Regions from separate parts of the Arthrobacter sulfonylureivorans genome, predicted to be linked through region 2. Evidence: riboswitches for the same ligand, from Rfam matches in the RefSeq annotation. Region 2 holds a riboswitch; each other region holds the start of a gene.

Region 1 (9,448 bases), 450 kb from region 2:
GCAAGGTTCGGTGACATGCCGATGGTGTAGGAGATGATCTGGCGGTCGAAGAGGTCCATGACCGGTGAGAGGTAGAGCTTCCGGTCGCCGACGCTGAACTCGGTCACGTCAGTAACCCATTTCTCGTTCGGGGTTTCGGAGTCGAATTCCCGGTTCAGCAGGTTCGGGGCAACAGAGCCCTGCTCGCCTTGATAGGAGTTGTAGCGCTTCTTGCGCCGGACTTTGCAGACCAGCCCGAGGCCACGCATTAGCTTCAGCACGGTCTTCTTCGCGATCGTCCACCCTTGTTTGAGTAATTCTGTATGGATGCGGCGGTGTCCGTACCTGCGGTGGTTGTCCTTGAAGACCTTGGTGATAGCGGTTTTGAGGGAGGCTTGCGGATCGGGAGTCTGCAGGCGGGCCTGGTGATAGAAGAACGTTGCGCGGGCCAGCCCGGCCACGTCCAGGAGCACGTTGAGGCGGTGTTCGGCCTTGAGGGCGATGACGGCGCGGACCTTTAGCGCCGTTCCTCGTCCCTAAAGGCCTGCACTTTTCCCAGGAAAGCGACTTCTGCCCGTAGGCGCTCGTTCTCACGGCGCAACCGCTGCAACTCGGACTCTGGCTGCGCCCCTGTCTCGGGAGGTGACTTAGGTCGTCCCTTTGGTTTCGGGCGCAGGCCGTCTTCACCGTCATTTCGGTAGTATCGAGCCCACTTTTTGATCAGATCCGGAGAGGACAGCTCAAACTCCTTTGCGAGAGCAACCTTGCCCTCTCCCGCCAGATACCGCTGCACGACGGCGAGCTTGAACTCAAACGAAAACCGCCGCTTGGTTGACTTGGTCACTAGTGTCGAACCTCCGCGCACTCTCCACCGCTGATGTAGCCGGCTGACAGCTTTTGCCCGGACCCCTAGCTTTGTTGCCACGGACTTAGCACCCCAACCGGTCTCGAACAACGCTACCGCGGCTTCGCGCTGTTCCTCAGATAACGAACTGCTGTCTTGCATAAAACTGCTCCCCGAGAGTCAGAACTAATTTCTCAGTCCAACTTTCGGGGAGCAGTTCAGAGCGGGGGCACGGCTTCATCACGGCCTCGGTAGTCGACCCGTTCGGCAACGTGCTGGGCATCATGCAGAACCCGCACTACCTGGAAATCCTGCAATCCGGCCCGGCGTCCTGACCACGCCGCGTCAACTGCCGGCCGCCGCCGCTGCGCAGGCGAGCCATACCTCGCAATTTTGTCAGAGACGGCACATAGGCTGAAAGCAGCTTCACGAGACGCGCGCCCGCCCTCCGGCAAGGAGGGCAATGCTCCGACATGGCCGCACACCAACCCCAACCTCACGGGTGGTTCGGATGAAGAAGCGGCCTGTCCCCAACCGGAACAGGCAAGAGCGTCCGCGGTGGCGGACCGTTGAAAGGAACTGGCATGGCCAACTACCCAAACCGAGCCAACGATGAGCCCCAGACTAGGACGGAACCGTGCTCGTGGTTCGGCCCGGGACACAACGTCCATTGGATCCAGGCCCGGAAAGCACTCCACGACGATGTTGGAGTTCCGGTCGCCGTTCATCTGGAGGCAGAAGGAACGGTCCGTCTGGACGACGCGGGCCAGGAGCGGTGTTACTGGCACCATGACACGGCGGGCCTCGCCGAGGCCTTGGCCCTCCCCTGCGGCGACATCACCTGGTACGCGCGGTTTAGTGTGCTGACGATCGAGACGATCGTGGACCGACGCCTTTTCAACCTAGGACCGGTTGGCAAGGCAGTGGAGTGCCGGGCTTAGACCGGACACGCCGGCGCTAAGGTGTGGCCTGACAACGCTTCCGCGCCTGCTCGGGCGCGGAAGCATTGTCAGCTGCCGGCCGCTTCCAAGTTGGCGAGATAGCCGGCGAAACCGCCCGGAGTCCGGCCCTGCAGCCGGCCCGAGGTGGTGACCTGCAGGTGCGCCGCCGGCAGCACCAGGCCGCCGAGCGTCCGGATGGCCTCGACCAGCCGGACGTCCTCATGTTCTGCGAGCGCAGGGAAGCCGCCGGCAGCCAGGTACATAGACGCCCGGACACCGAGGTTGGCGCCGTGCACCCTGGTACTCGGTTCCTGTCCGGCGTAGTTGTCGCGCCAGGCACGCAGTAGCCCGGGCGCAAGGGAGGAGGTCTCGGGTTCCACCGTCCCTGCCACAGCGTCCGCTCCGGCGTTGGCCAGCAGCGCAAAGGAAGTCAGCCAGTCTTCCGGCACTAAGGTGTCCGCGTCAGTGCAGGCAAGCCAGGTCTCCTCGGCTGCGGCATTGCGGCCATCGGCCTCCAGCGCGGCGCAGACTCCGGCTGCCCGCGCGGCACCGACGGAGCCGAAGTCGCCCGCCAGCACGGCGATCCGCCCATCCGCCCGGGCCGCATGCCGGGCGATCTTGGCGGACTGGTCGGTACACCGGTCCAGCACTACCACCAGCTTCACGCCGCACTCCGGCCGCGCGGCTCGGAGCACGTCCATGGCCCGCCGCAGCCGGCGCAGGCATTTTCCCAGCAGTTGCTCCTCGTTATGCACCGGAACAACGACGGCGATGCGCCGCAGCGTGGGGGCCGAGTCCCGGCCCCCGGCGGCAGAGTCTGCGGGTATGACCCCGGTGGGGCCGGCCACGGGCGCGGCGGTCACTGCGCGCGCTCCGGCGCTTGGAGCACTTCCAGCAGGAAGTCCCGTTCGCGGTGCAGGGCGACGACGTCCCAGCCGGTGGCCTCCTTCGCGATCGCGTGGACCTGTTCGCCGTCCAGTTCCCAGCCATCGATCGGATGCAGCCAGTGGCACAGCAGCAGGTGGCCTCCGGGGTTCAGGGTCTCCTGCACCTTCCGAAGCAGCTCCCGCAGCTCCGTTTCTTTCAGGAAATAGCCGATTTCCGAGATGGCCACCAAGTCCAGGCCATCAGCGGCGGAGCTTGGCCAGCCGGCGGGCAACTGCGCCTGCACCAGCTCTACGTTCTTATACTCCGCCAGCCGGCGGCGTGCCTGGTCCAGTGCAACGCCGCTGGCGTCCACCGCCATCAGCCGATCGCAGCGTGCGGCGAGCTCGGCGGTCAGCACGCCGATGGAGCAGCCAACCTCCAAGGCGTTGCCGTACCGTTCGGCGGGAAGGGCCGCCAGAGTGACGGCCCGCTTCCGGCGTTCATACCAACTGGACAAGTAGTTCCACGGGTCCGGGTCGCCGCGGTACAGCCGGTCAAAGATATGCTCGGCGTGCTCCGAGCCGGCGGGTCCAGCCGGGGTCCACTCGAAAACTTCGACACCGCGGTCAAAGTGTTCCTGGAATGCCTCGCTGAGCAGCACCTCGTCGCCGGCCGCCGGAGACAACGGCTGCGTCTGCGAGGCGTGGGCGGCCAGGGCCAGCTGTTTCGCCGCCGCGTCCTGCGCAGACAGCGGTAGAGCCTTCCAGTTGGTCCAGCTGGTCTGGGCCTCCGGATCGGCCCAGTGCCAGTACCAGATCGGGAACTCCAGCAGGTCCGCTCGGTGGGCCGTTGCCGACCGGGCCGCCGCACGACCCACCGCTTCATGGTCCGGGTGGCCGTCCTGACGGTAGGGCGCAGCAACGACCGCGTGCGCATGGCCCTCCAGGGCTTTGGCGAAGGCCGCATCCAGGGCGTCGGCGTGCTGGCCGACCATCCCATCGGGGATGCCCAGGAACTGCCATTCCAGCCGGCCGGCGGATGCCCCGAGGCCCGACCGGGCTTGGGCTTCGGCCTGGGCCTGTGCTTGGGCCTGGTCCTGAGTCTGGGCTTGGGCTTGGGCCTGGGCGGAGGTTTCCAAGGCCTGCATCGCGGCACGGAATTCCGCCAGCCGCAGCCTGCGCAGGTCTGCGGCAGAGTACGTTGGCGAATCCGGATGAGAGGCTTCGCCGGCAGTACAGAGCAGCACCGTGACATCCGCTCCCCGGGCCAGCGAGGAGTGGATCAGCCCTGCGGCACCGAGTGACTCGTCGTCGGGATGCGCCGCGGCCACCACCAGCCGGCAGCCGCGCCCCGGGACGACGCCCTCGGCCAGCGCAGGCAGCCGGTCGATCCCGGCCGCCTGCCAATCGGCTTCGGGGGTTCCGGCCTCGATGTGGGAGAAGGTCACCACGCCGGCTCCGGCTGTTCCAGGACCATGGCGCCGAGCGCCGCGTCGTCGCGGGCTGCATGGTGCTGGCGGAGGTAGATGCTGAGGTCAGCCGCCCGCCGGGCGTGCTGCTCGTCCCACACCATGGGTGCCGGGCCCAGCGCGTGGCCGCAAATCTCCAGGATCCGTGAGCAGATCGCCGCGATCTGGCCACGGACGCGGTGTGCTTGGACCGCACCGGCGGCGCCGTCGTCCACCGCGGCGGCCGCGGCGGCCAGCACGTCGGCACCGGCCGCCAACAAGCGGTCCGCTTCGCCCAGCCAGGCCAACGCCAACTGATCAGGGGTCCGCGAGGTCGCGGCTGCCCGGAGGGTACGGAAGAGCCCAACGGCCCCGCCGAACCAGCACGCGGCGACGCCGATCCCGCCCCAGGCAAAACCCGGGCGGTGCAGATACCAATCGGTTCCACCGACCGGGGTGGCACCTGCCTGCTGGAAGGACACCGGGCCGCTGGGAACGGCGGCCAGGCCGCGGCTGATCCACTCGGCGGGTTCAACGGTGACCGCCGGCTGCGTCAGGTCCACCGCGAACGCCCGGCGTCCGCCGTCAACATGGGCCGTGACCACCGCATGGTCCAGTTGCGCTGCTAAGGAGCACCACGGCTTGGTGCCCGACAAAAGCCAGGCATCGCCGTCGTTGCTGGGCTTGGCGTCCAACCGGGTGCCCGACGATTCCGCCGCAAACACACCCCACGTTATTCCCGCGGGAAGCTCCACCCCGGCCTGCGCCAGGATGGCTGCCGCATCCAGATGCGGCTCTACCGCGCGGGCGGCGGTCAGGTCCTCGGCGGCCAACGCGGCGAGGAACTCCCACAGGGCCAAGGTGTTGCCGGTTCCGGGCAAAGGCGCAGGGTCCGGCGCGGCACGGAGGATCGGGAGCAGCGGCAGCGGATCACCCGCGCACCGAGAAGCTTGTGCCAACAAGGGCCCGGCAGCGCCCCACTCGAGCTGGAGCTGCTGCCGGACCCTGAAGGCGCCGTTATGTTTCACAGCGTGCGGCCGGCTACTTGGTCTTCTTGGCCGCGCCCTTTTCCGTCTTCTCGCCGCCGCTGGCCAGTTCGCCGGCGCTGTTCTCCAGATGCGCGCGCATGAACCACTGGAAGAGTTCCAGCTCGGCGGTCTGGCCGATCAGCAGGTCCTCGGTGATCGGGTCGATCTCGCCGATGGTCTCGATGGCCTTGCGGTGGTTGCCGACCACCCCGTTGTAGACCACGTCCAGCGCGGCGAGATGCTCGGCGGTGCCGGCACGGTGAATGTCGTAGTCGTCCCAGCTGCGTTCCTTGACCAGGGCACCGGGCAGCCCGTTCGGGGAGACGCCCAGGGTGGCAATGCGCTCGGCGACGGCGTCAATCATTGCGCGGACCTTTTCGATCTGCGGATCGAGCATTTCGTGGACCCCGATGAAGTCCCGGCCCACCACGTTCCAGTGGGCGTGCTTGAGCGTGAGCTGCAGGTCATTGAGCGCATGGAGACGCTGCTGCAGGATCTTTGCGACCTTCCGGCCTTCTTCCAGCTTGAGGCCGGGAACTGTGTAGCTTGCCTTAGATCCGGTCGTTTCCGCCATGAGAAACCTCCTTGCTCGGCGATGCCGCTTGTCGGCATCCTGCTGTTTTCCAACCTAGCGGCGAACCCCTGAAACGTCCCGTCGCACGACGCTGCGTCAGCCAAGGGCGAAATTCAGTAGGCTTACTAATCGCGGGGGCCGGTACCGGCTACCACCCGGATGACCACCGCCGTGATCAGCACGACTGCCGCACAGATGCCGGCGGCGATGGCGGTGCCTTGATCGACCAATCCACCGTCGACGCGCCCGACGGCGATCCAGGCCAGGCCCCAACTGGTGGCCAGCGCCGGGGCCAGCCGGCCGCGGCTGTAGAACGCCGTGGCGACGCCGACCGCCGCCGCCAGGGCAAGCACGATCGACGACAGCAAGGTCACCGGGAGCCCGAAGCCGTCTACGCCCGACGCGGCGAGGACGGCCGCGGCATTGGCCACCGTGGCCACCGTGACCCAGCCCAGGTAGAGGCCGAACGTACCGTCGGTGATGAGCGCGTCCAGCACTCCCCCGTTGGGCGTGCCGACCAGGATCACCAGGATGCGGGCCAGCACTGCCAGCAGGACGATGATCACGGCAAGGCTCATCACCAGCAGTCCGACCTGCACCACCCAGATCCACGCCGCGTTCAGGAGCATGGAGGCCACCGCCCAGCGGCGCAGGGCGGCATGCCGGGCGGACCGCCGCTGGGCCGGCAGCAACTGCCACACCGCGTAGGCGAACAGACCGAGGTAGATGAGGGACCAGATCCGGAAGGCCGGCGAGGCCGGAGCCAGCGGTGTGGAATCTTCGTTCAGCCAGCCGCCCGCCGCTTCCTGGATGGGAGTCCCGACCAGCACGCCGCTGCCCATGAAGGCGGCAACGATGGCCACCAGGGAGCTGACCAGCACAAGGACCGGCACCGCCAGTCCCGTCCTGATACCCGTTCGTTGCTGCATGCTTCCTCCGGCCCTCGTCGGTGTGATCATTGCTGAAGAGAGTTCACCATGGAATATCGGTCAGGTGCCGAGGCTGCCGCGGACGATGCTGACGCTAGAGTGCGCGGGGTTTCCGTCCAATGGCTCGTCCGAGACATCCACAATGGGGAACTGCGACAGATCCAGTCCTTGCGGGATGGGGAACCTGCCGCGGTCCGAGTCCAACACGCCGAGGCTGACGAGACCGGACAAGTCCGGCTTGATCAACCACACCTCCTGATACCCCCGGGCCTCGTTGGCGCTCAGCCGGATCTCGAGTTCCCTGATCCCGTTCGTCTCCACCACCCGCGCCGTCCCGGTGGCCGCGTACTGCTCCAACGGCTGCAAATCCGCCTGCGCCAACGTTGCAACGTTTCGATTGACTATCCAGGACACGCCGATTGCCGCGAGGAGCACCACGGCTGCCGCCGCGGCCAACCAAGCCGGAAGGTTCCGCGCCGGACGCTTTCGCGACGGCGGCCGCCCGGCCGAAGTTTGCTTGGACGGCAGGCTGCGGACAGGAGCGGGACCACTGTTTGCCCGCAAGGGGTCTTCCGCCAGTTCCGGAGAGAGCCCCAACTCCCGGTGGATGGCCTGCCAAACGTGCGGTCCCGGGGACTCCAGTTGCGGATTGGGGTCGGCCTTGGCCGCGTTCACCGCTCGGCGACATGCCTGGTACTCGTCGGCGCACTGGCTGCAGGTGCGGAGGTGATCCCGGTCGGACCGGTCGCCGACGGTGTCGTCCAGCGCGAGCAAACTGATCAATTCCGGATCAAGGTGCTGCATGGTCAACCTCCAATCGGCGCCTCAAGTGCTGCAGACTGCGATGAATATGGCTCTTGACGGTACCAAGCGGCAGATCGAGCCGGCGGGAGATCTGCTCGTGGGTCAAGTCTTCGTAGAACGCCAGGCGCATGATGGAACCCTTGGGTTCCCCCAGCCGTTCCAGCTCGCCATCCAGCAACAACCTGTCCGCGAGCGTTTCCGGGGACTGGGAGCCTTCGGCATATTCGGGGTCAGGCAGGACCGCCGAAACGGCGCGGAATTTGCGGTGCTCACGGGCGGTGGACGACTGCGCATCGGCGATGGCGCGGCGGGTTATCCCCACGATCCACGCAGGCAGCCGACCCAGCGAAGGGTCGAATCCCTCCCGCAGGCGCCACGCCCGGATGAAGACTTCCTGGGTGACATCGTCCGCGGCCGTCTGATCCCGCAGGGCTCGGGAAGCCAGCGTCCGGACGAGCGGAGCCAAGTGACGGTAGGCGTCAGCGATTGCCGACTCCTCACCGGCAGCGAAGGCCATATCGATGCCGGTATCCCAAGCGTCGAAAGGAGGAGGTACCAAGCCTGCGTCCTTCCGGTCGTCGGGAGGGAAAGCTACCCCACTGACTGGTGCAGAAGGGCCGGAAAAGTCAGTCTGGGACCGCTGTGACAACCACATTGTGGCTGTAATCCTGCCGTCCGTCCAGCCACTCGCCGCCGCACGTGACCAGCCTCAGCCGCGGTTTTCCGTCCCGGCGGAACACGGCCGCCGCATCGAATTCATCCTTATCCATCAACTCAACCTCCGAGACGCGGTACGTGAGAGTCTCAGCGTCCGCCCGTTCCACGGTGATGCGTGTGTCCGGCCGAAGCTGCCTGAGCTCGGAAAACGGAGCCAAACCCGACAAGGTGTCCACGTGGGCCGCTATCACCGCGGTTCCGGCGTCATCCCCCGGCGCGGGACCATGGCGGTACCAGCCGGCCCGGTCAACGGAATCGGGAATTTCCATCTCGTTGCCAGCTCCAATTCCGACGGCGACCACGCTCACGTCAATCGAGGTTCCGGCCACCACCAGCCGGGTCGGCGGAGCTTTCTCGCCTGCCGCCGCGGGCAGTGCGCGGTGGACCGGGATGGCCGCCGGGTCCGGGATCACCGAGGTTTCGGACATGGCTGCTTGGTTTGGGGTGCGGCCGTCCGGCTGAGCGCCGGTGTTCCCCGGGCCCTCAGCCGAGGGCGTGGCTGCGGCATCGGAAGCGGCCGGGGCCAGCATGATGCCTTCGGCCGGCTGCGATGGCGCGGCGCATCCGGCCGCGGCAATCAGGACCGCACTGAGCAGAAGCCCGGTCCGGGCCACCGTCGTCGTCGTTGTGTTTGGCATGGTTCCTACTGGGAAGGGTGGTGGGTGCGAGGTTTCGAGGCAGCGGGGCCGCGGCCGAAACCTGCGGCGGAGGAAGCCGATGGCGCCCCGGGCAGGCACCACCGGCTTCGGAGCCCGTCGCTGCTAATCGGTGGCGCGAACCAGCTTGCGACGGGCGACGGCGCCGGCGCCGAGGAGCAACAGGACGGCTCCTCCGGCGACTGCGGCGCTGGTGTAATCCGGGCCGGTTTCGGCAGCTGCTCCCGACCGACCACCCGGCACTGCGCCGGGAGCGCTGTGGAGTCCTTCGATGTTCTGCACGGCCACGGCCAGGTTGCCGTCATCCAGGCTGCCCCACGCGTAGACAATGGTGTGCGTGCCCTCCGTAACCGGCACGTCGGCCGGTCCGATCACTGGCTCGGTGGTCCCGGCCGCTGCCACCGTGGCCGAGATGGTTCCCGGGTCCAGCGTGAGCGTTTGTTCGTCCGGATTGGACAGGCCTTCGATCACCGCCGAGCCGCCGGCCAGCACGTCGACGGCGGGGGCGGCCGCGGTGTGGCGCACGGTCAGCTTGCCCTTGCCTGCGTCAATGGCGGAGACATCGTTGGTGAAAAGGTTGGCGGTGGGATTGCCCTCGGCGTCCAGGTTGGCCACAGCCGTGTAGTTGCCGCCGGACTCGAGCTGGACATCGACGGGGCCAA
Region 2 (9,448 bases):
CATCGGCGAGCCGTGCCTCGGCCCGGACTGAATCCCGGATGGTGACGAACGGAAACCGCGACCCCCACGGCGAGCCGTCCGGTGCCGGGGACGCCGGACCGGTGGAGCCGTAGCAGCCGCCAACCATGTTGGCGGCCACTACGAAATAGCGCTCCGTGTCGATGGTGGCACCGGGACCGACCAGGTCGTCCCACCAGCCGTCTTCGTCGGAGGCGCCGCGGGCCACATGCGTGCTGCCGGTCAGGGCGTGCTCGATCAGGACGGCGTTCGATGCATCCGCGTTCAGGGTGCCCCAGGTTTCGTAGCCCAGGACAACCTCGGGCAGATAGCCGCCGGCTTCCAGCTGCAGCGCACCAACAGGCATCCTGCGCAGGACGCCATCCGTCGCCTGATCCACCAGTTCCTGCGGTTGCACGATCGTCACGCTGCGTTCTACCTGCTTGCCTAGTGGTCCGAGCCCTTGGCGGCCCGGAAACCGGCCTCCAAATCGGCGATGATGTCATTGACGTTCTCGATGCCCACGGAGAGCCGGACCAGTCCGTCGGTCACGCCGGCGGTCAGCCGCTCCTCGGCCGAAAGCTGGGCGTGGGTGGTCGACGCCGGGTGGATCACCAGCGAGCGCACGTCGCCGAGGTTGGCCACATGCGAATGCAGTTCGAGGCCGTCCACAAAACGCTTGCCGGCCTCGATGCCTCCCTTGATCTCGAACGACACGATGGCACCAGTGCCCTTCGGACCGTACTTGCGGCCGCGGTCGTACCACGGGCTCGACGGCAGGCCGAGGTACGCAACGGAAGCAACGTCGTCGTGCGCTTCGAGGAACTCCGCCACCTTCTGCGCGTTGGCCACGTGGCGCTCCACCCGCAGGCTCAGCGTCTCCAGCCCTTGGGCGATCAGGAAGGCGTTGAACGGGGAGATGGCCGACCCCAGGTCGCGCAGCAGCTGCACGCGGGCCTTGAGGATGTAGGCCAGATTGGCGCCGAGCGCACTTCCGACGCCCAGGTCGCGGGCGAAGACCAGCCCGTTGTAGGTCTCGTCCGGCGTGTTAAAGCCCGGGAACTTCTCCGGATCGGCAGCGAAGTCGAAGGTGCCGGCATCCACGATCACGCCGCCGATGGCCGTTCCGTGGCCGCCCAGGTACTTGGTGGCCGAATGGAGCACGATGTCTGCGCCCCACTCGATCGGGCGGATCAGGTACGGGGTGGCCAGCGTGTTGTCCACGATCAGCGGCACGCCGTTCTCATGGGCGATGCTGCTGACGGCTTCAAGGTCCAGCACGTCCTGGCGCGGATTGGAGACCACCTCGCCGAAGAACGCCTTGGTGTTCGGCTGCACCGCGTCGCGCCACTGCTGCAGGTTGTCCGGATCCTCGACGAACGTCACTTCGATGCCGAACTTGGGCAGCGTGGTGCGCAGCAGGTTGTACGTGCCGCCATACAGGCTGGGGCTGGCCACAATATGGTCGCCGGCCTCGGCCAGGTTCAGGATGGAGAACGTGGACGCGGCCTGGCCGGAGGCCAGCAGCAGCGCGCCGACGCCGCCTTCCAGACTGGCGACCCGGGCTTCGACGGCCTCGCTGGTCGGGTTGCCGATCCGCGTGTAAATGGGAGCCAGTTCGGACAGGGCGAAGCGGTCCGCGGCGCTCTGGGCGCTGGGGAACACAAACGAGGTGGTCTGGTAGATCGGCAGTGCACGGGCGCCGGTGGCGGCATCCGGCTCCTGGCCTGCGTGGATCTGACGGGTTTCAAAGGACCAGTCTGCATTGGACATGGTGCAACTCCTTCAAGGGAAGGGGTCATCCGGGATCCGGCCGTGCCGGCATGTCTATCCCGGGTGTGACCCGCGCTTGCGCACCGCCTGGTGGCGGCTGCCTGGTCTTCACCCGGGGCACCCCACCGCGGTTGGAGGGTTGCCGGCCAGCAAACCGGGGTTTCACGCTGGCACTCATGACCTGGGTCCAGTCTCGGCGGAGAGCCCGCGCGGCCGCAACAATATGACACCTTATGACCGCCCGCGGGGCCACACTCCTGCCTCGGCAGGGACGCCGATACGTCCTTGGCTGTCAAGGGTCACCGTGAACAACCACCGCGAAAGCTCAGTGACTTAGGTCACCCTAAGTCGAGAGAGGGTTCACAAAGTGCCAAGATATGCCTATGCGCTTCGACCACGTTTCTTATGCTGTTGAGCCCGACGGTCTGGCTGCCACCTCAGAGCGGATCTCCAAAGCTTTGGGTATCGAGGCAGTCAAGGGCGGGGTGCACCCCCGCTTCGGCACCCGCAATATGATCTTCCCTCTGACCGACCACCATTACCTGGAAGTGGTGGAGGTCCTGGACCACCCCGCGTCCAACAAAGCCCCCTTCGGCCAGGCCGTGCGTGCCCGCTCCGAAGCCGGCGGCGGCTGGATGGGCTGGTGCGTCGAGGTGGACGATCTGACCCCGTTCGAGGAGCGACTGGGCCGTCATGCAGTTCCCGGAAACCGCAAGTTCCCGGACGGGCAGGAATTGAGCTGGCAGCAGATCGGCATCAAGGGCCTGATCGCCGACCCGCAGGTTCCCTACATGCTGCGCTGGGATGACGGCACCGAGGCGCTTCACCCGTCCAACGCCCGCCCGGCAACCGTCAAGCTGATCGGCCTGACCATTGCCGGTTCCTCGGAACGCGTGGCTGACTGGCTGGGCACCCCGGTGGATGACCTTCTCGATGACGTCAAGGTCGCTTGGACCGCACCGAACGGCACACCGGGCGTCATGTCGGTCCGCTTTGAAACCGCGAACGGCATCGTCGAACTCTAAGGTCCCGGTCTCGTCTGGCACGGTACCAAGGCTCGCGTTTTCCGCGGGGGCTCCCGTTCCGGCTTCTTGCTCCCACCCACGGTGGCGCAAGAGGCGGAACGGGAGCCTTTTGCATGTCCGGGGCAGCCCTTTGGCAGCCCGCTCGAAGTGCTGGCTTAGGTACCGATGCCGATGGCCGGGCCTACCAGCGCGTAGCCAACGAAGCCGGCAATATCCAACAGTGCGTGCGCAACCACCAGCGGCATCACCCGCTTGACCTTCGTATAGACATAGCCGAATACCAGGCCCATGAGGAAGTTCCCGATACCCGGCCCAATCCCCTGGTACAGGTGGTAGGTTCCGCGCAGGGCTGCGCTGACGAAGATCGTGGTCCAGATCCCCCACCCGAACTTGGCGAACCGGTTGAACAGGTACCCCACCATGACAACTTCTTCGAGGATGGCGTGGCGCAGCGCTGAGAGCACCAGCACCGGCACGGTCCACCAGTATTCGTCCAAGGCCGCGGGGACGATCGCGGTGGTGATCCCCAGCGCCCGTCCGGCGGCATAGACGGCCAGCGTGCCCGCACCCATCGCCAGCGCCAGCAGGAAGCCCAAACCGAAGTCCACCCGGGGCCGGGAGAAGGTGAACCCGATCGAGCGGAAGGCCGACTGGCCCGCCGAGGTCAGCAGGAACAGCACCAGGGCCACCGGCACCAGCGCGAAGATGATGCCGAGCATCTGGTACACAAAATCGAAGACTTCCCGCTGGTTCAGCACCGGGTTCAGCGTGGTCGTTTGCGAGGCCAGCGGAGCACGCGTCATCTTCTCCAGCAGGTTCACCACCGCGTAGACCGCTGATTGTCCCAGCGAGAGCCCGAGCACAATGAGCACCTCGGCCCGGTAGTACCCCAGCGTCCGCGGTGTGCTCGCGGTCACGACCTTCTGCTTGTCCATAGCCTCCATCTTGTCAAGGGAACCGGGGTCAGCGATATCGGGAAGGGATCCGTGTTCCGCCCTCCCCCGGCTTCGCATCGGCTTCCGTTGCGGCTGGCGGCTTTCCCTCCCTACAAGTCCAGCAGCAGACGCTTGCCCTTGCACCGGGAGATGCAGATCATCATGGTGTCTCCGGCCGCACGTTCGTCGTCGGACAGCAGCGAGTCCCGGTGGTCTATCTCGCCGCCCAATACCGACGTTTCACAGGTACCGCAGATTCCCTCCCGGCAGGAGTTCAACGGGTTGAACCCGACCGCTTCGAGCGCCTGCAGGATGGTTTCATCCGGACCAACTGGGATCTCTGTCCCGTCTGTCAGCTCGACAGTGAAGGCCGAATCTTCACCCTGGGTTCTTTCCTGAACGTCGCCGGAGGCGGCGAAGCGCTCACAGTGGAAACGTGCCGGGTCCTCCCAGCCATCCGCCAATGCCTGAATGACATTGAGCAGCGGCCCTGGGCCGCAGGCGTAGACATGGGATCCGGCGGGCGGGTCCGCCAGCAGTTCGGCCAGCGGATAGAAGCCGCTTTCGTCGTCTGCGTGGATGTGAACATCTCCATCAAGCGCCTGGATCTCCTCGAGGAACGCCATCGAAGTGCGGCTCCGCCCCAAGTAAACCAAGCGCCAGGGCACTCCAAGCGCTGCGGCCTCGCGGATCATCGGCAGCACCGGGGTGATGCCGATGCCGCCGGCGATGAAGACATAGCTGGCCGCAGGTTCCAGAACGAAGTTATTCCGCGGGCCGCGCACCTGGATCTTGGTCCCCGGCCTCAGCAGGTCGTGCACGTACGCCGAGCCGCCGCGGCCCTCCGGCTCGCGCAGGATGCCCAACCGCCAGGCCGAGCGGTCCGCGCGCTCCGAACAGAGCGAGTACTGGCGCAGGAGCCCATTGGGCAGGAGCACGTCGATATGCGAGCCGGCGTCCCACTCCGGCAGCTCCTCCCCCAGCGGGTGCTCGAGCTCCAACGAGACAACGTTGCTGGATTCGCGCTGGATCGAGCGGACCTCGACGTCGAAAAATTCTTCAGTCATGATTCACCCTTTGCCAAGTCAGGCCGCGGCCGGTTCGGAGAGCACGGAGGCAAGGAAGGCCTTGGTGCGTTCGTTCTGCGGGTTGGTGATGACCTCACGGGCCGGTCCCTGCTCCACCACATAGCCGTCCGCCATAAAGACCACCCGGTCCGCGACGTCGCGGGCAAAGTGCATCTCGTGGGTCACCACCACCATTGTCATGCCGGAGTTGGCCAGGTCCTTCATGACCTTCAGGACCTCACCCACCAACTCCGGGTCCAGGGCGGAGGTCGGCTCGTCAAAGAGCATCAGCTGCGGCTCCATGCACAGGGCGCGGGCGATGGCCACCCGCTGTTGCTGGCCGCCGGAGAGCTGGCGCGGATAGGCCTCGGCTTTTTCCGCCAGTCCTACTTTCTCCAGCAGGGCCATGGCCCGGGCCATGGCAGTGGCCTTCTTCTCCTTGCGGACCAGTCTGGGTGCTTCGATCAGGTTTTCCATCACCGTCATGTGCGGGAACAGGTTGAACTGTTGGAAGACCATGCCGACTTCGGTGCGGCCGCGGCAGATGTCGTTGTGGCTCTGTTCATAGAGCTTGCTGCCTTTGAGGTCGTAACCCACGATCTTGCCGTTCACCCACATGCGGCCGCCGTCGACCGTTTCCAAGTGGTTGATGCAGCGCAGGAAGGTGCTCTTGCCGGATCCCGAAGGGCCGATCAGGCAGACGACTTCCCCCGGCTGCACCTGCAGGTCAATGCCCTTCAGCACCTGGTTGGAGCCGAAATTTTTGCAGATGGCGTCGGCTTTAACCATCGGTTCAACGCCGTGCATAACCGTCATTTCTTGCTGCCTTTCAGGGAGAGCGCGTCATGCGTGGCGAAAAACCGCTTCAGCTGCTGCAGCGGTGTCGGCGGTAGGTTCCGCTGGTTGCCGCGGGCGAAGCGCCGCTCCAGGTAGTACTGGCCGATGGTCAGGATCGAAGTGATCAGCAGGTACCAGAGGCTGGCGACGATCAGCAGGGGCACGGTCTCGAACGTCCGCGCGTAGATGATCTGCGCCGAATACAGCAATTCCGGAACCGAGATCACGCTGACCAACGCGGTGGTCTTGAGCATGCCGATGGTCTCGTTGCCGGTGGGTGGGATGATCACGCGCATCGCCTGCGGCAGCACCACCCGCCGCATAGTCTGCATCCGGGTAATGCCCAGGGCCTCGGCTGCCTCGGTTTGCCCGTGGTCAACGGACAGTATTCCGGCCCGGACGATCTCGGACATGTAAGCGCCCTGGTTCAGCCCAAGGCCGAGGATCGCTGCTGTCATCGGGGTGATCAGCTGGTTTGCGTCCAGTTCGACGCCGGCGATACCGAGCGTGATGACCGGATACAGTGCCGCCAGGTTGAACCAGAACAGCAACTGCACCAACACCGGCGTGCCGCGGAAGAAGTTCACGTAGGCGAAGGCGGCACTTCGGACCACTGGATTGACGGAGAGCCGCATGACTGCGAACACGACGCCGAGCACGATGCCGATGGCCATGCTGATCGCGGTCAGGCCAAGCGTGACAAGGATGCCTCGGCCAATGGACACATCGCGCAAGTACAGTCCGACGACGTCCCAGCCGAAGTTGGGGTTTGTCATCACGGACCGCGCCAGCAGTCCGGCGATCACAACGATCACGGCTGCGGCCAGCCACCGGCCGGGATGCTTAGCCTTGACGACGGTGTAGCCATCGTCGGCCGGGGCTGCTTGCTCGCTTCGGGTAGTCACGGCAGTCATGCGGCTGCTTCCTCTCCGCTACTTCGCCTCGAGGGCTTCAGCGGTGATCAGCACGGACTTCGGGAAGTCCCACTTGTCGCCGAGCTCCTCATAGTGGCCACCGGCGATGACGCCCTTCGCTGCTGCCGCGACGGCTTCCTTCATCCCGGTGTCCTTGGCCAGGGCAATCCCGAACGGTACGGCATCGTAGTCCTCGCCCTCGGCCAGTTCGAACTGGCCGTTGGCTTCCTTGCCTTGGTAGGCCAGCGGAACGCTGTCGGCGATCACCCCGTCGACACGGCCGGAAGCCAGCGCCAGGTTGGCGTCGGTCTGACCGGGAAAGTTCTGGATCTTGATTTCTTCTTTGCCTGCCGCGGTGCATTCCTTGGAGAACTCCGGCAGGTACTCCATCGACTGGATCGATCCCTTCTGGCCGGCAATCTTCTTTCCGCACATGCTCAGCGGGTCCATGGAGATGCCCAGCGGATTGCCCGGAACGACGGCGATGCCCGTGCCGGTGTTGAGGTACTCGACGAAGTCGACGATCTTCTCGCGTTCCGGCGTGACCGAGAAGGCCGACATCGCCATGTCGTACTTGCCGGAGGCCAAGCCCGCCAGGATCGTGTCGAACGTTGCCGGTACGTGCTCCACTTTCAGCCCCAGGGCCGCGCCGACGGCGTCGGAGAAGTCCACGTCGAAGCCGATCATGGTCTTGTTGTCGGTGTCGTAGTACTCGAACGGGGCGTAGGTCGGGTCGGAAGCGACTTTCAGCGTGCCGGCGGCCAGGACGTCCTCCGGCAGCAGGTCCCGGGCGGCTTGGTTGAGCTGCACGGTTTCCACCCCGGCGCCCGACGCGACCGGAGCAGCAGTGTCTGCAGGGCCCGATGCCGCGCCGGAGGCGTTGGTGCAGGCGGTCAGGGAAACGGCCAGCAGGACGGATCCGGCCAGGAGATAGGAACGGGTGGCACGTTGACGGGAATGACGCATGGACTTTCCTTTCATAATCCGGACGGCATTGTCCGGTTGTGGATATCCGCACTGATCAGGAGACGACCAGTGCCTCGGAGCAAGAAATTTCAGGTTCGGGGTGCAGCAGTCAGCTGCGTCCGGCGGCGAGTGCCGAAGGCGTGCGCCGCCGTCAGGGGACCCACCGCAGCACCTTGGCTTGCCGCGGGGCGAGGGTGATGACCTGGACGGCGGATTCTCCGGCGGCGAGCGAGAGCCGGATGGCCTCTGCGTCTTCGCCCTCGACGATGAAGACGTCGCCGGCCCGCAACCAGCGTTCCCACGGGCCGTCCGCCGCCGCGACCAGCGCTTCGCCGCCTAGTCCGGTCACGATCAACTGCTCGCCGGGCCCGCGCTGCAGCGTGCCCGTGTAGCCGCCGGTGTAGCGGTGGCTTTCGGAGGCGATGTAGTCTGCATCGGCCTCCAGTTCCACGGTGGGCTCGGGGCCGGTTTCATCCAGCTGCACCGTCCACCGCCACGGGTCGCCGCGCTCGGCCGAGTCCGGACATGCCGCCAGGATCTTGGCGCCCGTTTCGGCGGCGGTTTCGCCGCCCAACGGGTTGGCTCTGATCAGCATCCACATGGCGCGACCTAGGCCGTCCTGGGAGCGACCGGCTCCCGGCGGGCGGCCGGCTGGGCCGCAGCCTTTGCCTGCTGTTCCTGCTTCAGCAGCGCACTCAGGATGCGCCGGGCCCTGGCCACGCCGCCGTCCTGGGCGATCAGCACGTCGAACTCGCCATCGGGGCGGGTCTGCATGCCGATCTCCTGGGCTTCCAGCGCGGTGGCGTCTTCGTCCAGCACGGTGGCCAGGCCGACGCGCAGGTCTTCGGTCGCCTGCTCGTTGTCGACGGCGAAGTTGCGGCTGAAGGCGTAGTAGTACCAGGAGTTGTGCGCGTCGATCGGCGTGATGCCGTTGAGCACCTTGATCAGGAAGCCTTCTTCGCGCGGCTTGCCCTCGCCGGTGATGCCCGAGTGGAGCACATGCAGGTTCGGCACGAAGAACTCCGTGCAGTGGAAGCGGTCGAACAGTCCGCGGGCGTCCATCGTTTCGGCGTAGAGCGGCGGTGCTTCCACCGAGGGCATGAGGCGGTCCACGCTGACCACGTTGCCGTCGACCTCGACGGTGATCCCGTGTTCGTAGATGTAGTCATCGCCCACGGTGGTCTGGTGCAGGAAGGACTCATGGGTCAGGTCCAGCAGGTTGTCGTGGATCAGGTCGGCCCGGCACTTGAAGTGGTACGAATGGGTGACGGTGGCCCACTCCGGGTCCACCATCCAGTGGGTGTCCGGGACGTCGGCCGGATCGGCCAGCTCCGGATCGCCGGTCCAGACCCAGATCCAGCCGTCCTGCTCCACCACCGGGTACTTGCGCACCTTTGCGCGTTCCGGGATCGACGTCTGGGCCGGCACCTTGGTGCACATGCCGTCCGGACCGTAAGTGAAGCCGTGGTAGCCGCACTCCACCGAGTCGCCGACGGTCCGGCCCTCGGAGAGCGGGAAGGCGCGGTGCGCACAGCGGTCCGCCAGGGCAATAGCTTCGTTGTCCTGGGTCCGGAACAGGACGATCGGCTGCTCGCAGATGACGCGGCGCACCGGCTTGCGGGTGACCTCCGTTGACCACGCCGCCACATACCAAGTGTTCAGCACATACATTTTTCGGTTCTCCTCCATCACGTGTGTATACACTGTATTCAGAGCTTCATTGTGACGTCAAGCACTTTCCTCAAAAGGTTCGGTAGGTTACCGTTTCACCCAATTTCCACCTCGATGCGGGCCCTGCTGCCGGCTGACCGCTAGAGTGCACACAACAAAAGGAGACCCACCCATGGCTGCGATACCGAATGACGTGAGACCGTTGTCTGTCCGCGTCCATGAGCAGCTGAGCGCCGACATCATTAGCGGGGTGATCAAGCCAG
Region 3 (9,448 bases), 1.1 Mb from region 2:
CGACCTTGCCAGAGCCCTCCACCCGCTCGGAGACTGCGACGGCAGCGGGATTGTCCGTGGTCTGATCCACGATCAAGTTGCTGACGGTGCGCGGTTCGGAGTCGTAGACGAAGCCGTCTGTCTGCTCGTAGCTGGTGGTCGCGTCCGGTTCGTCCGGGTTGTAGCCGGGAGCGAACGGCGGAATGGTCTCCGCCTGCCGGTACTGGGGATCGAGCAGACGCGGGAAGGTGGTCAGCGCACTTCCGTGGCGGTCTTGGGCGGGCATCAGGTTGTTCCACCGGCCGTCGACGGTCCGCAGCCCGTACGGCAGCAGCGGCGAGCCCACGCAGGGATCACCGTCGAGGTCGATGTGGGTCTGGCTCGGGATATCAAACTTCGCGGTCGACTTACACAGCGGTGACGAGTTTGGATTGGCCAGCGTGTCTTCGGCGTGCGCCTCCGAAATCTCGATCTGCTTGATGATGAACTCAAGATCGCCCTGCGAAACGTTGAAGTCCTGGCCCGGCGGTGGTGCAGCCGAGGCTGTGCTTAAAGGTAAGAGTATGCCGGACAAGACGACTGCACTCGCCGAGGCTAGTGCGGTGATCTGTTTTCCGGCCGGGCGGCGCCGTTTAGCGTGCCGCGGCGATTTGGCCATGATCATGTCTCCCCAATTTGCCGGTCCGGCTCGCGGCCGGGCCCGTGTTTGATCCTCATAACAGGCGTGAGCGCGGTCCAGCGTCCAGCTCAACCGATCAGTGCGCCATGCCGTGGAGACTTCCATCGTGACCTTTGGAAAAGTTTGGGCACGTTAAATAAGCCCGCCCGGATGAGCGCCTTCCCAAGGGAAGGACTGTCATCCGGGCGGGCTTCCTGCTGTGTCGGGGCGCGTTTGTGGGACGCCGCCAACCGGGGTACTTCTAAGCGGTCAGCTGGCGCTTGGAGGAGATCACGCCGGTGTCGAAGCCGGCCAAGTGCAGGCCGCCGTGGAAGCGGGCGTGCTCGATCTTGACGCAGCGGTCCATTACCACGTTTAGGCCGGCGGCCTCGGCCTTGGCCGCGACCTCCTCGTGCCAGGAGCCCAGCTGCAGCCAGATGGTCTTGGCGCCGACGGCCAGCGTCTCCTCCAGCACGGTGGGCAGGTCGTCGTGCTTGCGGAACACGTCCACCAGGTCCGGGACCTCGGGCAGGTCCGCCAGCGACTTGTAGACCGGCTGGCCCAAGATCTCTTTGGCCACTGGATTCACAAAGTAGACCTTGTACGGCGAGCTGGACAGCAGATATGTGGCCACGAAGTAGCTGGCGCGGCTGGGCTTGTCCGAGGCACCGACGATGGCGATGGACTTGGTGTTGCGCAGAATGTTCAACCGTTCCGGGGCGGAGGGTCCCACCCACGCGCGTTCTGCTGTGGCGGTCACTTGGCGGCTCCTTCTTCGGCTTCGATCAGTTCTTCCACTGACTCGACAACACGGGTTCCCGGCTCCGTCCGCGCGGCGCGCGCGGCCGGGATGGTGCACGCCTCGCCCGCGTAGGTGGGCGAGGCGAACTCGGAGGTGTCGAAAGTGTCGTCCTCATGGTCACGGCTCGGGCCGTGCTCGGCGCCGGCCTGCTGCGAGAGCGCGAGGGCCTGGTCCAGGTCCCAGAGGATATCGTCCACGTCTTCCAGCCCCACGGAGATGCGGATCAGGTCTTCGGGCACGCCGGCGGCCACCAACTGGTCGGCGGTGAGCTGCTGGTGCGTGGTCGATCCCGGGTGCAGTACCAGGGTACGGGCGTCGCCAATGTTGGCCAGGTGGCTGGCTAGCTGCAGCGATTCGATGAACTTCTGGCCCGCCACCCGGCCGCCCTTGACGCCGAAACTGAACACCGAGCCCACGCCCTTGGGCAGGTAATGCCGGCCACGCTCGTAGTGCGGGTGCGCCGGCAGGCCGGCGTAGCTGACCCACGAGACGCGCTCGTCGGCCTCCAGCCACTCGGCCACCTTGCGGGCGTTGGCCAGGTGCTCGTCCATCCGCTGCGCCAGCGTTTCCACGCCCTGCAGCAGCTGGAACGCGGACTGCGCGGACAGCGACGGCCCGATGTCGCGCAGTTGCTCGGAGCGCAGCTTGGTGAGGAAGCCGTACTCGCCGAAGTTGCCCCACCAGGACACATTGCCGTAGCTGGCCACCGGCTCGGTCATCTGCGGGAACTTGCCATTGCCCCAGTTGAAACGCCCGGATTCGACGACGACGCCGCCCAGCGTGGTGCCGTGCCCGCCCAGGAACTTGGTGGCGGAGTGGATCACAATGTCCGCGCCGTGCTCGATCGGCCGGATCAGGTAGGGAGTGCTCAAGGTGGCGTCCACCACCAGAGGGAGGCCGGCGTCGTGCGCCACCGCGGCAAGGCCTGCCAGATCGGCGATGTCGCCGGACGGATTGGCCACGATCTCGGTGTAGACCGCCTTGGTGTTCTCGCGGATGGCCGCGGCGAAGTCGGCCGGGTCGGTGGAGTCAACGAACGTGGTCTCCACGCCGAACCGGCGCAGCGTCACGTCCAGCTGGGTGATGGTGCCGCCGTAGAGCTTGGACGAGGCCACAATGTGGTCGCCCGCGCCGGCCAACGCCGCGAAGGTGATGAACTCGGCGGCCATGCCCGACGACGTGGCCACCGCGCCGATGCCGCCCTCAAGCGAGGCAATGCGCTCCTCGAACGCGGCCACCGTGGGGTTGCCGATGCGGGAGTAGATGTTGCCGTACTTCTGCAGCGCGAAAAGGTTCGCGGCGTCGTCGGTGTCCTTGAACACGAACGACGTGCTCTGGTAGATCGGCACGGCCCGCGCGCCGTGCTCGGCGTCGGGCGTGCCGCCGGCGTGCAGGGCACGGGTGCGGAAACCGAATGTGCGTTCAGCCATCAGGCAGCTCCTTAAAAACTTAGGTTCCCGAGGCAATGACGGTCCTGGCGGCGCGCCCGGATGCGGGGGCGCCATCCGGATCAAAGATTGCTTGCGCTCTCTCCATCGCTTCTGGCGGTAGCACCTTTCCGGTTGGCCGGATGGTTGCTGCGGTGTCAAAGAGCCAGATCTCTCAACCGCTCGGGATGGTCCCGTCCATTCTCGCAACTTCCGCCGTAGCCGCCAAAATTGTTGAGCCGCGTTGCGTCTTGCCTTGAATTCCCAGTACGACGGCGGTGCTTGCCGCAGGTGGGCCCGGAACCCACACCTGCTGCCTGGTTCGCAGAAACCCACCGGTCCGGGTGGGTTAGCAGACTCCCCGGCACAGGTCCGGGTGGGTTCGCAGACTTCCCGGCACAGGTCCGGGTGGGTTCGCAGACTTCCCGGCACAGGTCCGGGTGGGTTCGCAGACTTCCCGGCACAGGTCCGGGTGGGTTCGCAGACTTCCCGGCACGGGCCAGGGTGGTGCGCAGACTCCCGACAGGCCCGGGCGGTTCCCGTAGATTGGGTGCATGGCTGAGCTCACGGCGCTGCAGCGCCTCGCACGGGAACACGGCGTCGGCACTACTTTCCGCGGTTGGGACGGCATTGAGCAAGCGGTCGGCCCGGCAACGCTGGTTGCTGTCCTCACCGCGCTGGGTGTCCCCTGCGAGACCGACGACGATGTCACCGTCTCCCTCCGGGCCGCGGAACTCGCGCCGTTGCAGCGCACGCTGCCGCCCGCCGTCGTCGTCCGCCAAGGAGACGCCGCTGAGGTGCCGGTAAATGTGAGCCCGGGCGCCCGCCCCCGGGTGCAGATCGTATTGGAGGACGGGTCGCGCCGCGACGTCGAGGTGGTGGTCGGCGGGCCGCATGAGGCAGTGGGCGTTCCGCGTGATCGCCTGGCCGCGGTGGTGCCGGCCGACCTCCCGCTGGGCTGGCACACACTCGAGGTGACCGAGGCCGGAGCCGACCAGGCTCCAACCGGCCAGGCCGGAGCCGGCCAGACCGCAACCGACCGGCCCCGAACCGGGCGTCTCACCAGCCATTCCCCGGCGACGCCCGGCAGCCATCCCCCGGCGACGCCCGGCAGCCAGGCGCAGTGCGCGCTGGTGGTCACCCCGCAACGGCTCACCACCGCCGATCGGCTTGACCGAAGCTGGGGCCTGATGGCGCAGCTGTACTCGGTGCGCTCGCGGTCGTCCTGGGGCATCGGCGATCTTGACGACCTGGCCGTGCTGGCCGAAACGGCTGCCGCCAAGGGCGCCGGGTTCGTCCTGATCAACCCGCTGCACGCGGCACAGCCCAAGCCGCCGGTGGAGCCCTCGCCCTACCTGCCCGCAACGCGCCGCTTCGTCAACCCGATCTACCTGCGGGTCGAGGACGTGCCTGAAGCCCGTGACATCCCGCTGCGGAACGATTTCCACAACGCGAACCTCGACGCCGGCATCCTGGACCGTGATCCCGTTTTCGCGGCCAAACTACAGGCGCTGGAGGCGGTCTTCGCGGTACCTCGGTCCGCGGAACGGCAGCAGCAGTTCGACGCCTTCCGTGCTCAAGAAGGCGAGGGGCTGGAGCGTTTTGCCCTGTGGTGTGCGCTCGCCGAAACCCTTCCGCCCGGCGCTCCCGAGTGGTCGGATCCGGAGTTCATCGAATCGCAGCGCAGTGCGCTCAAGGACCGGGTCGAGTTTCACGAGTGGCTGCAGTGGCTGTGCGACGAGCAGCTTGAGGCCGCGCAGCGCCGCGCCCTCGATGCGGGAATGAACCTCGGGATAGTGCATGACCTCGCGGTCGGCGTCCATCCTGCCGGCGCCGATGCCTGGAGTTTGCAGGAGGTGCTGGCCGCCGACATCTCGGTGGGCGCGCCGCCGGACATGTTCAACCAGCAGGGCCAGAACTGGTCCCAGCCCCCGTGGCATCCCGAACGCCTCGCCGAGTCCGGCTATGCCGCCTACCGGGACATGCTGCGGACCATCTTGCGCCACGCCGGCGGCATCCGGGTGGACCACATCCTCGGGCTGTTCCGGCTCTGGTGGATCCCCGTCGGTGGCCCGCCCGGCGAAGGCGCCTACGTGTACTACGACCACGAGGCCCTGATCGGCATCCTCGCCCTAGAAGCCGAACGGGCCGGCGTCGTGGTGATCGGCGAGGACCTCGGGGTCTTCGAGCCCGGTGTGCAGGACTATCTGGCCGAGCGCGGCATCCTGGGCACCTCCATCCTGTGGTTCGAGTACGACGGCGCCACGCCCCGGCCGCCGGAGAGCTACCGCCGCTCCTGCCTCACCAGCGTCACCACCCACGACCTTCCGCCCACCGCCGGGTACCTTGCCGGCGAGCATGTGGACCTGCGCGACTCGCTGGGCCTGCTGAACCGGCCGGTGGAGGAGGAGCGCACCCTGGATCAGGCAGCCCAGGAGTCGGTGCTTTCCCTGGTGCGTTCGCGGGTTCCGGCTGCTTCACAGCACGACGGCGGCGCCGGCACCTCCGGCGAGCAGCGGACCGTGGAGGCGTTGCACGCGTTCATCGCCCAGACCCCGTCGGTGCTGCTGGGCGTTGCCCTGACGGACGCCGTGGGGGAGCGGCGGACGCAGAACCAGCCGGGCACCGCGGACGAATACCCCAACTGGCGGATCCCGCTGGCCGGCCCGGACGGGGAAGCCTTCCTGCTTGAGGACCTGGCCGCCAACGAGCGGTTCGACTCGCTGGTGCGTGCGTTGCGGGAGCGGTAGACGGTCCCAGACGGGCAGCGCGGCAGTGGGTGCCGGACGCGTCTCCTACCGCGCGTTGTCCCCTTGAACCCCGCGCGTCGTCACAACCGGGCCAGCAGTGCCTCACCGGTTTCGGCACGCCGGAGCGACGCTGCTGAACGTGACCGGTTGTCCATGTTCAGCGGGAACTGTCCATGTCTTGGAACGGCGTCTGGCGCTGACTAGGACAAACGCAAAAGCTTCCCGCAAAACATGGACAGGCCGGGATCGTGGCCGGCGTCGTCACAGCCGGGCCAGCAGCGCCTCCCCGGTTTCGGCCCGCCGGTAGAACACCTCGCGGCCGGAACGCATGGTGGCCGCCAAACCGCTTTCGGACATCACCTTCAGATGCTCGTTGACCGTCCCGGCGGCGAGGTCCAAGCAGCGGGCGAGCTGCGTCGTCGTCATTGGCACGTCGAGTTGCGCCAGGATCTGCGCCCGGGTCTTGCCGAGCAGTCGGGCCACCGGGCTGTGCGTCGCCTCGCGGCTGGCTTCCCAGAGCCGGCCGACTCCGCGCGGTGCGTAGGTGAGCGTGGGCACGAACGGCCGGACGTTGAGCACCAACGTGTTGGGCCAAACGAATGCGTTCGGCACCAGCAGCAGCCCGCCGCCGGGCTCGGGAACGTCGTCGGCCTCGCAGCCGCGCATGATTTCCAGGCCGGTGGGCGTGGGGCGCACGCTGGGGTGCAGGCTCTTGAAGACCTCGAGGATGCCATCGCGCGACAGTTGGGCCAGGCGGCTGTCGATATCCGCCAGCAGAAGGGAGCGCAGGCGCGGCCACACGGGTTCGATGGCGGTGCTCCAGTACCACTCGAGGGCGGCGGTAATGCGCGGGATGCCGGCGTCGAAGTCCTCCGCGAGCCGCTGCAGTTCCTCGCGGGCGTAGTCGGCCGGACTCTGGCTGAGCAGGTGGGTGACGTCGCGCTGCCACACCCCGGGCGGCACACCGGCGACGGCGGCAAGGCCCTCGGCGAACGTGCCTTGGTACTTCGGCGTTGGGGTGATGGAGTCAGCCAGGAAGCCTTTCGGCGGAACCAGCGCGGTGAGCAGGCGCAGGTGGTCGCGGGCTTGCGGGTCGGCCGACTCGGCGATGCGGCGCTTGGTGGCCTCGATCCATGGGCGGTGGATGGGCGTGCCCACCTGCAGGGCGCGAAGGCTGGCGACAGTTTCGCCCAGCGGCGCCGCCTCGAACCGGACCTTGGTCAGGTCCTCGCTGCTGAGCGTAATGTGCATGGGAACAGCGTAAGGTCGCCCGCCGCGCCGGTCGAGGATTCGGGGTGGACCGAATCGTGGGCACGATCGGAGCGTGGAGACCGGAGCGCGATTTTGAGTGCCGGCTGCCTAGCTGCGGGCGGCTGACCCAACCGCCATGGAGGGGGCCCAGCCCGGATCCCGCGGCGGCAGCCGTGGCCGGAGCGATGACCCGCGGTAGCCGCTCGTGCGGCGCCGGCCCCCGGGACCTTTCTGCTCCAAGTGCTTTGCGGATTTATTCCCGATTCGGGTTCTGCCGAATCGTGGCTCTTGCCTGCGAGTGCGCGGAATCTGAAGCCATGACTACTTCAACGCATTCCCGACACCACCGCGACATCGCTGACCGGACACACCGCTTCGGCGCGTCCTTCACCCCCTCATCCATCCAGCCGGCCACGGCAAGCGTTCGGTCGACCATTTCAGTGCCGGCTCGCGAGGCTGCCCGCCCTGGTGCCATCGGTGGTATCCGGCCCAGGGTAACTGCCCTGTTCCATGCTCTGGCGGCAACTGCTCGCAGGCTCAGCGCCTCGTGGCAAGACGGCGCCGCCAAAGACGCCCTGATCGAGGAGCACCGCGACAAGGTCCGTTCGCAGATCCACCTCTTCGGCGGCCGCTACTGAAGGCAACGGGCTCTGGGGCGTCCTCATACAGGGCCGCGCACCCGACCTCCCTTGGCTGAGTTGGCAGGGCCTGATCTGGCGACGTAGTTCGTTGTCCACAAGAATTGCGGCGATCTATCAGTCCGCGACCGCAGCCTCCATGCTCGTGAATATGGGCGACGCAATAGCCGGTTACATTGAACGGCGCGGTGGAACACTCCAGACCAGCGAGCTGGTCCGATGCGGCTATAGCCGAGTCCAGATCCAGGCAGCTATCAAGAATGGCGCGATCACCGTGCTCCGCCAAGGAGTCGTCGGGACGGAGAGCGCTGACGCCGAGCAACGCGTAGCGGTACTGGCCAACGGACTGATCACCTGCATCTCGGCGGCTCAGGAACTCGGGCTCTGGACGATCAAAGACCCGGAGCAATTGCACCTTTGGACGCTCCATAGCCGGCAGCCGGCGTCCACGATCAAGCACCGAGGAGACTTGGTGAGGCCGCACCGACCGGGGAATTACGTGGGCATCCTGGACTGCTTACTGCACGCCATTCGGTGCCGGCCTCGGCTGGAGGCGCTGGTCATAGCGGAATCGGCGGTGCGCCGGGGCGCAGTCAGCAAAGCCGAACTGCTGGAGTTGCTTCCGGGCAAGCGGAACGGTATTCGACGGGCAGTCGTTTTAGGGATCGGTGATGACGCGGATTCGCCGCTCGAGATTATCGCCCGCGACCTGTTCCGGGCCGTCGGGCTGCGGGTGGAAACCCAGGTTCCGATTCCGGGGCTTGGTCGGGTGGACATAGTGGTGGAAGGCCGGATCATCATTGAGCTCGACGGGTTCGACTTCCACTCGGACCGTGCGGCCTTCAAGAAAGACCGCAAAAGGAACAACGCCGGCATGCTGAGCGGGTTTCCCACTCTGCGGTATGTGTACGAAGATCTTGTCTTCACGCCTCAGAACGTTGTCGCCGAGGTCATGACGATGCTGCGCCGGGTTGCCTGAACGCCAGAGGTTTTGCCTCCAGAACGTCATGCAGGCGGCCACGCAGCCGGTCCGCTGTCCAAGTTCAGCAGGAACTGTCCATGTTTTGGAGCGGCATCTGGCGCTGACTAGGGAAAACGCTCAGCGGTCCGCCAAGACATGGACAGCCCGGCTGGTGAAGCCAGGAGGCCGGCCAAAGTCCGGGAAGTTTTGGCCGGCCACGGCGAAAGGCCGCCGGCCGCGGTAAAGCCCCTACCGCGGCTGGCAGATGGCCTGGATCTCTGCGATGCACGGCTCGTTCTGCAGCGACGTGGTGTCGCCCAGCGTGGTTCCCTCAAACAACTGGGTCAGCAGCCGGCGCATGATCTTGCCGGACCGGGTCTTGGGCACATCCGGTACAAACACCACGTCGCGCGGCTTGGCAATCGGCCCGATCTGCGTGGCCACGTGCTCCCGCAGCGCGGCAACCGCTGCGGCCTGCTCGGCCGTCAGCGCCGCGGCCGCCGCACCCTCCGCCCCGATCAGAGACTTGTCCAGCGGCACCACAAACGCGGTCGCGGCGTGCCCGGTTTTCGCGTCGTACGTCGGGCAGACGCCGGCCTCCACCACGGCAGGATGCGAGACCAGCGCGGACTCGATCTCGATCGTGGACAGCCGGTGGCCCGAGATGTTGATGACGTCATCCGTCCGGCCCAGGATCCAGGTGTCGTCATCGGCGTCGAACCGGGCGCCGTCGCCGGCCAGGAACCAGCCCTGCGCCGCGTACTTCTCCCAGTAGGAGCTGAAGTAGCGCTCCGGGTTTCCCCACACGGTCCGGGCCATCGACGGGCCGGTCTTGGTGACCACAATGTTGCCCTGCTGTTCGGCACCCACCCGGGCACCGCCGTCGTCCACAATGTCCGTGGCCAGCCCCGGCAACGCGCGCGTGGCGCAGCCGGGCTTGAAGGAGGCGTCCGTCTGACGCGGCGAGAGGACGGTGGCGCCG

What was found. Region 2 has a riboswitch for S-adenosylmethionine ahead of MNQ99_RS13040 (bifunctional o-acetylhomoserine/o-acetylserine sulfhydrylase). Riboswitches for the same ligand answer to the same signal wherever they lie in the genome.
Region 1: another riboswitch for S-adenosylmethionine. It lies ahead of MNQ99_RS15055 (hypothetical protein); the one in region 2 lies ahead of MNQ99_RS13040 (bifunctional o-acetylhomoserine/o-acetylserine sulfhydrylase).
Region 3: another riboswitch for S-adenosylmethionine. It lies ahead of MNQ99_RS18125 (O-acetylhomoserine aminocarboxypropyltransferase/cysteine synthase family protein); the one in region 2 lies ahead of MNQ99_RS13040 (bifunctional o-acetylhomoserine/o-acetylserine sulfhydrylase).

The regions. Positions count from the first base shown of each region.
Region 1 covers NZ_CP093326.1:3,262,812-3,272,259, forward strand. The annotation lists gene MNQ99_RS15045 (IS3 family transposase) at 1-452, opposite strand, end outside; gene MNQ99_RS15050 (helix-turn-helix domain-containing protein) at 497-823, opposite strand; SAM riboswitch class IV at 1,248-1,379, shown strand; gene MNQ99_RS15055 (hypothetical protein) at 1,408-1,764, shown strand; gene MNQ99_RS15060 (glycosyltransferase family 2 protein) at 1,833-2,627, opposite strand; gene MNQ99_RS15065 (PIG-L family deacetylase) at 2,624-4,078, opposite strand; gene MNQ99_RS15070 (acyl-CoA dehydrogenase family protein) at 4,075-4,959, opposite strand; gene MNQ99_RS15075 (Dps family protein) at 5,120-5,680, opposite strand; gene MNQ99_RS15080 (tryptophan-rich sensory protein) at 5,806-6,609, opposite strand; gene MNQ99_RS15085 (anti-sigma factor) at 6,670-7,413, opposite strand; gene MNQ99_RS15090 (RNA polymerase sigma factor) at 7,400-7,930, opposite strand; gene MNQ99_RS15095 (class F sortase) at 8,040-8,768, opposite strand; gene MNQ99_RS15100 (DUF4397 domain-containing protein) at 8,892-9,448, opposite strand, start outside.
Region 2 covers NZ_CP093326.1:2,813,304-2,822,751, forward strand. The annotation lists gene metX (homoserine O-acetyltransferase MetX) at 1-364, opposite strand, end outside; gene MNQ99_RS13040 (bifunctional o-acetylhomoserine/o-acetylserine sulfhydrylase) at 445-1,770, opposite strand; SAM riboswitch class IV at 1,838-1,952, opposite strand; gene MNQ99_RS13045 (VOC family protein) at 2,154-2,795, shown strand; gene MNQ99_RS13050 (CPBP family intramembrane glutamic endopeptidase) at 2,951-3,730, opposite strand; gene MNQ99_RS13055 (PDR/VanB family oxidoreductase) at 3,841-4,797, opposite strand; gene MNQ99_RS13060 (amino acid ABC transporter ATP-binding protein) at 4,816-5,613, opposite strand; gene MNQ99_RS13065 (amino acid ABC transporter permease) at 5,610-6,548, opposite strand; gene MNQ99_RS13070 (ABC transporter substrate-binding protein) at 6,567-7,514, opposite strand; gene MNQ99_RS13075 (hypothetical protein) at 7,666-8,115, opposite strand; gene MNQ99_RS13080 (aromatic ring-hydroxylating dioxygenase subunit alpha) at 8,124-9,203, opposite strand; gene MNQ99_RS13085 (GntR family transcriptional regulator) at 9,358-9,448, shown strand, end outside.
Region 3 covers NZ_CP093326.1:3,937,871-3,947,318, reverse strand. The annotation lists gene MNQ99_RS18135 (peroxidase family protein) at 1-637, opposite strand, end outside; gene MNQ99_RS18130 (CoA-binding protein) at 900-1,397, opposite strand; gene MNQ99_RS18125 (O-acetylhomoserine aminocarboxypropyltransferase/cysteine synthase family protein) at 1,394-2,869, opposite strand; SAM riboswitch class I at 2,969-3,061, opposite strand; gene malQ (4-alpha-glucanotransferase) at 3,421-5,616, shown strand; gene MNQ99_RS18115 (ArsR/SmtB family transcription factor) at 5,878-6,867, opposite strand; gene MNQ99_RS18110 (hypothetical protein) at 7,185-7,505, shown strand; gene MNQ99_RS18105 (endonuclease domain-containing protein) at 7,657-8,484, shown strand; gene acs (acetate--CoA ligase) at 8,716-9,448, opposite strand, start outside.